Regions from separate parts of the Streptomyces sp. NPDC058691 genome, predicted to be linked through region 1. Evidence: riboswitches for the same ligand, from Rfam matches in the RefSeq annotation. Region 1 holds a riboswitch; the other holds the start of a gene.

Region 1 (3,200 bases):
TCGGCCCTCGCGCTCTTCATGTACCCGCACTCGGTCACCGCGGTGCTCTCCAGCCGCAGCCGTGACGTCATCCGCCGCAACACCACCGTGCTGCCGCTGTACTCGCTGATGCTCGGCCTGCTGGCGATGCTCGGCTTCATGGCGCTGGCGAGCGGGGTCGGAGCGGGGATCACGGGCTACAACGGGCAGCTGGCGATCCCTCAGCTCTTCGAGAACATGTTCCCGTCCTGGTTCGCGGGCGTGGCCTTCGCCGCGATCGGCATCGGCGCCCTGGTGCCCGCCGCGATCATGTCGATCGCCGCGGCGAACCTGTTCACCCGCAACATCTACAAGGACTTCATCAAGCCGGACGCCACCCCGGCGCAGGAGACCCAGGTCTCCAAGATCGTCTCGCTGCTGGTCAAGGTCGGCGCGCTGGTCTTCGTCCTCACCATGGACAAGACGGTCGCCATCAACTTCCAGCTGCTGGGCGGCATCTGGATCCTGCAGACCTTCCCGGCCCTGGTCGGCGGACTGTTCACCCGCTGGTTCCACCGCTGGGCGCTGCTGGCCGGCTGGGCGGTCGGCATGGTCTACGGCACGTGGGTCGCCTACGGGGTCGCGAGCCCCGCCCAGAAGCACTTCGGCGGCTCATCCGACACCATCCCGGTCATCGGGCAGATCGGCTACATCGGCCTGACCGCCTTCGTGCTCAACGTGGTGGTCACGGTCGTCCTCACCGTGGTCCTGCGGGCCGTCAAGGCGCCCGAGGGCGTGGACGAGACGACGCAGAAGGACTACACCGCCGACGCCGGCGAGCCCGGCGTGCAGCGGGATCTGCCGGGGGATCACCCGGATCTGCCGGTCGCCGCCGGCCACTGACGGCCGGCTCCGGCCCACGGTCACGGGCCGCCGCCCTGGGACGGGGCGGCGGCCCGTCGTCATGCGGTCCGCGCCCGCTCGGGCCGGCGGAAGGTACGGCGGTACGCCTGCGGGGTGGTCCCCGTCCAGCGCGCGAAGTGGTGGCGCAGGTCCACGACCGGCACGCCTGAACCGGGCAATCTGTAACCGCCCCGACACAACATCTGGTGGCGTCACGAGCGGGCGCCACTAGATGTATGCTCAACTCCGCTGTCGCCGCAGGGGAAGCCGGTGGGAATCCGGGACTGCCCCGCAACGGTGTGCGGGCGCCTTGAGGCATGCCCGCGAGTCCGATACCTGCCGACGGCACCGTCCGGCGCGCCGTCCGGACGGTGAAGTGTCCGGGCCTCGCGGGTTGGGCCGGCGGACGCGCCGCGGCATGCCCTGCCCTGCGTGCGCCCCGTCATTCCTCCCGCGTCGTCGCCGTACGAGGGAGAGAGCACACGTGACCATCGCGCCCGCCGCACCCGTCGCCACATCGGAGCCGGCCTCAGCCGGCAGCGACCTGCTGCGCATCCTGACGGAACTGACCGCAGACCTCCCCGACACCGACCCCGGCCGGGTCGCCGCCGCCGCCTTGCGCGGCCGCAGCGCCGCCGCGGACGAGGCGGAACTGCGGGCGCTGGCCACGGAGGCCGCCGCCGGGCTGATCTCGGAGGACCCCCAGTACTCGCGCCTGGCGGCCCGGCTGCTGACGACCGCCATCGCCGAGGAGGCGGCCGGCGAGGGAGCGGTGTCCTTCTCCGCCTCCATCGCCGTCGGCCACCGCGAGGGCCTGATCGCCGACGGCACCGCCGAGTTCGTCGCCACCCACGCCGCCCGGCTGGACGGCCTGGTCGACGCCGCCCTCGCCGGCCGCGCCGACGACCGCTTCGGCTACTTCGGCCTGCGCACCCTGCACAGCCGCTACCTGCTGCGCCACCCGATCACCCGCCAGGTCATCGAGACCCCGCAGCACTTCATGCTCCGGGTGGCCTGCGGTCTCGCCGAGGACCACACCACCCGCGCGCTGGACGAGGTCGCCGCGCTCTACGGACTGATGAGCCGGCTGGACTACCTGCCCAGCTCCCCCACGCTCTTCAACTCCGGTACCCGGCACCCGCAGATGTCCTCCTGCTACCTGCTGGACTCCCCGCTGGACGAGCTGGACTCGATCTACGACCGCTACCACCAGGTCGCTCGGCTGTCGAAGCACGCCGGCGGCATCGGCCTGTCGTACTCCCGCATCCGCTCCCGCGGTTCGCTGATCCGCGGCACCAACGGCCACTCCAACGGCATCGTGCCGTTCCTGCGCACCCTCGACGCCTCCGTCGCCGCCGTGAACCAGGGCGGCCGCCGCAAGGGCGCGGCCTGCGTCTACCTGGAGACCTGGCACGCGGACATCGAGGAGTTCCTGGAGCTGCGCGACAACACCGGTGAGGAGGCGCGCCGCACCCACAACCTCAACCTGGCGCACTGGATCCCGGACGAGTTCATGCGCCGCGTCGACGCCGACGGCGACTGGTCGCTGTTCTCCCCCGCCGACGTGCCCGGCCTGGTCGACCTGTGGGGCGAGGAGTTCGACGCCGCCTACCGCGAGGCCGAGGCCGCGGGCCTGGCCCGCAGGACCCTTCCGGCCCGCGAGCTGTACGGCCGCATGATGCGCACCCTCGCGCAGACCGGCAACGGCTGGATGACCTTCAAGGACGCCTCCAACCGCACCGCCAACCAGACCGCCGAGCCCGGCCGGGTCATCCACTCCTCCAACCTCTGCACGGAGATCCTGGAGGTCACGAACGACGGCGAGACCGCGGTCTGCAACCTCGGCTCGGTCAACCTCGCCGCCTTCGTCCTCGCCGGCGCCGCCGATCGGCACGAAACCGGCGCGGACGTCATCGACTGGGAGCGGCTGGACGCCACCGTCCGCACCGCCGTGACCTTCCTCGACCGCGTGGTGGACATCAACTTCTACCCCACCGGCCAGGCCGCCTCCTCCAACGAGCGCTGGCGCCCGGTGGGCCTGGGTGTGATGGGCCTGCAGGACGTCTTCTTCAAGCTGCGGCTGCCCTTCGACTCCGCGCAGGCCACGGCGCTGTCCACGCGGATCGCCGAGCGCATCATGCTCGCCGCGTACGAGGCCTCCTGCGACCTGGCCGAGCGCCACGGCCCGCACCCGGCCTGGTCCGAGACGCGTGCCGCCCGCGGCGTCCTGCACCCCGACCACTACGCGACCGAGGCGAACTGGCCCGAGCGCTGGGACGCGCTGCGCGCCCGCGTCGCCACGACCGGCATGCGCAACTCGCTGCTGCTCGCCATCGCCC
Region 2 (3,200 bases), on a different contig from region 1:
CCCGGACAGCGGTGGCGATGTCCGCCGTGCTGAACCTCGTCGGAGCGTTCCTCTCCGTGGAGGTCGCCAAGACCATCTCCGGGGGAATCCTCGACGAGACCGCGGGGATCAGGCCCGAGGTGATCTTCGCCGGACTCGTCGGCGCCATCGTCTGGAATCTGCTGACGTGGCTGGCGGGGCTCCCCTCCAGTTCCTCGCACGCGCTGTTCGGCGGGCTGATCGGCGCCTCCGTCGCGTCCGCCGGATTCGGGGCGGTCAACGGCGACGCGGTCGTCATGAAGGTGCTCATCCCGGCCGTCTGCGCCCCGGTCGTCGCCGGGGTCGCCGCGCTGCTGGCGACCCGCCTGACCTACCGCATCGGCCGCGGCACCGACCCGGCCGCGACCGCCAAGGGCTACCGGGCAGGGCAGATCGCCTCGGCGGGACTGGTCTCCCTCGCGCACGGCACGAACGACGCCCAGAAGACGATGGGCGTCATCACGCTCGCCCTCATCGCGGGCAACGTCGTCGCCCCCGACTCCGACCCGCCGCTGTGGGTCATCGTCTCCGCGGGTCTGGCCATCGCGCTCGGCACCTTCATCGGCGGCTGGCGGATCATCCGCACCATGGGCAAGGGCATCACCGACATCCAGCCGCCGCAGGGCTTCGCCGCCCAGACCGGCGCCGCGGCCGTCATCCTGGCCTCCTCGCACCTCGGCTTCTCGCTGTCCACCACGCAGGTCTGCTCCGGTTCCGTCATGGGCGCGGGTGTGGGCCGCAAGGGCGGCGTCGTCCGCTGGAGCACCGCGGGCCGCATGGTCGCCGCCTGGGCGCTGACGCTGCCGGCCGCCGGCCTGGTCGCGGCGGGCGCCGCGCTCCTGGCCGACCAGAGCGACCTGGGCGTCACCGCGGTCGCCGTGCTGGCGCTCGCGGTGTGCGCGGCAATCTGGGTGGCCGCGCGCCGCAGGCCGATCGACCACACCAACGTCAACGCCGACGGCCTGGACGCCGGGGAGCCGGGGATCGTGACCGCGGCCATCGCCGTCGTGACGCCGCCGCCCGCGGGCACTCTCTCCCCCGTCACGAAAACCGCCGACACCGACCACGCCAAGGCCACCGCCTGAGGGCGGGCACCGCCCTACAGGTCCCGGAAGGACACAGCAGCATGCACATCGACTGGGCTGCCCTCGGCTCCGTCTTCGGCGTCAGCCTCGCCGTCACCGTCGGCCTCGTCGGCCTCTTCACCCTCGGCATCGTGGGCCTGTCGCGGCCGGCCGCGACAGGCGGCGGGCAGGGCGCCGTGGTGCGCGCGGGCGCGTACGCGTGCTTCGCGCTGTGCGCGGCGGCCGTGGCGTACGGGATCCTCCTGATCGCCGCCTGACGCCCCGCCAGGCGGTGTGAACTCGGCCTCAGCTCCCGGCCTTTCCGGTCGTGAGCTGGGGTTTCCGTCTTTCCCTGGCAATTCGGGGTGAGTTGACGGGCCGGATCGGCGCGTGGTGGTATCGGAACCGCCACACGGCGGCAGGAGAGGAAGTCCGGTGCGAATCCGGCGCGGTCCCGCCACTGTCACCGGGGAGCGCGCCTCCACCAGCGGCCACGGCCCCGTACCACGGGCCGGAAGGCCGGGGGTGCCGCCGATCCGGGAGCCAGGAGACTCTCACCGCCGGTCACGTCGATCCAGGGCGCGGACCCTGAGTGAGGACACCAGCGATGGGCGGCAACCGCCGTACACCCGACGCCGGCCCTGCCGCGCCCTCCGTCTTCGCCGCCGGGGCGGCCCTCGGCTGGCTGGCCGACCTCGCCCTCGCCGACCCGCGCCGCGGGCATCCTGTGGCGGTCTTCGGGCGCGCGGCAGGCGCATTGGAGCGCGCGTTGTGGCACGACCATCGCGGCCGGGGCGCCCTCTACACCGTGTTGTGCGCCGGGGGCGCCGCGGCGGCCGCCGCGGGGACCGCACGCGCGGTACGCCGCTCCCCCACCGCGTCGGTGGCCCTGACCGCGGCCGCGACCTGGGCGGTGCTCGGCGGTACGTCACTGGCCCGTGAGGCGCGGACGATCGGCGCCGCCCTCGCCGCCGGGGACACCGCGGCGGCGCGGGCCCGGCTGCCCCATCTGTGCGGGCGGGACCCGCAGGCCCTGGACGAGCGGCAGATGGCCCGTGCGGTCGTCGAGTCGGTCGCCGAGAACACCTCCGACGCCGTCGTGGGCGCCCTGGTGTGGGGCGCGTTGGGCGGTGTGCCGGGGCTCGTGGGCTTCCGGGCGGTCAACACCCTTGACGCGATGGTCGGTCACAAGTCGCCGCGCTTCAGCCGGTTCGGCTGGGCGTCGGCCCGGCTGGACGACGTCGCCGGCTTCCCCGGCGCCCGGCTGACCGCCGCGCTCACCGTGCTGGCGGGCCCCGACCGGCGGGGCGCGTGGCGGGCCTGGCGTGAGGACGGCGGCCGGCACCCCAGCCCGAACGCCGGTCCCGTGGAGGCCTCGTTCGCCGGGGCGCTCGGCGTACGGCTCGGGGGGACGCTGGCCTACGGGGGCCGGGTCGAGCACCGGCCCGTACTCGGCGCCGGCAACCGGCCGGTGGAGGTGGCCGACATCGAGCGGGCGGTGCGGTTGTCGCGGCGGGTGAGCGCGCTGGCCCTGGCGGTCACGGCCGGGGGCCGGCTGGCCTGGCACGGGCTCGCCCGGAGGGGGAACGCATGAGCGGCGGCGCGCTGTTGGTCGCGGGCACCACCTCGGACGCCGGCAAGAGCGTCGTCACCGCCGGCATCTGCCGCTGGCTGGCCCGCCAAGGCGTGTCCGTGGCGCCCTTCAAGGCGCAGAACATGTCGTTGAACTCGTACGTGACGCGCGAGGGCGCCGAGATCGGCCGCGCGCAGGCCATGCAGGCGCAGGCCGCACGCGTGGAGCCGTCCGCGCTGATGAACCCGGTGCTGCTCAAGCCGGGCGGCGACCGCACGAGCCAGGTCGTCCTGATGGGCCGCCCGGTGGGCGAGATGAGCGCGCGCGGCTACCACAACGGGCGCCGCTCGGAACTGCTGGAGACCGTCACCGCCTGTCTGGAGGAGCTGCGCTCCCGCCACGACGCCGTCATCTGCGAGGGCGCGGGCAGCCCGGCCGAGATCAACCTGCGGCACGGCGACATCGTCAACATGGGCCTGGCCAGGGCCGCGCGGCTGCCCGTGGTCGTCGTCGGCGACATCGACCGGGGCGGGGTCTTCGCGTCC

The links. Region 1 has a riboswitch for cobalamin ahead of ACFWVC_RS05520 (ribonucleoside-diphosphate reductase subunit alpha). Riboswitches for the same ligand answer to the same signal wherever they lie in the genome.
Region 2: it holds a riboswitch for cobalamin, as region 1 does, so the genes downstream of both, ACFWVC_RS15205 (cobalamin biosynthesis protein) here and ACFWVC_RS05520 (ribonucleoside-diphosphate reductase subunit alpha) in region 1, are expected to answer to the same signal.

What each region holds. Positions count from the first base shown of each region.
Region 1 is NZ_JBHXSO010000005.1:82,964-86,163, reverse strand. Features, by position in the region: gene mctP (monocarboxylate uptake permease MctP) at 1-861, shown strand, start outside; cobalamin riboswitch at 1,091-1,220, shown strand; gene ACFWVC_RS05520 (ribonucleoside-diphosphate reductase subunit alpha) at 1,346-3,200, shown strand, end outside.
Region 2 is NZ_JBHXSO010000018.1:54,727-57,926, forward strand. Features, by position in the region: gene ACFWVC_RS15195 (anion permease) at 1-1,103, shown strand, start outside; gene ACFWVC_RS15200 (hypothetical protein) at 1,145-1,360, shown strand; cobalamin riboswitch at 1,506-1,636, shown strand; gene ACFWVC_RS15205 (cobalamin biosynthesis protein) at 1,690-2,676, shown strand; gene ACFWVC_RS15210 (cobyric acid synthase) at 2,673-3,200, shown strand, end outside.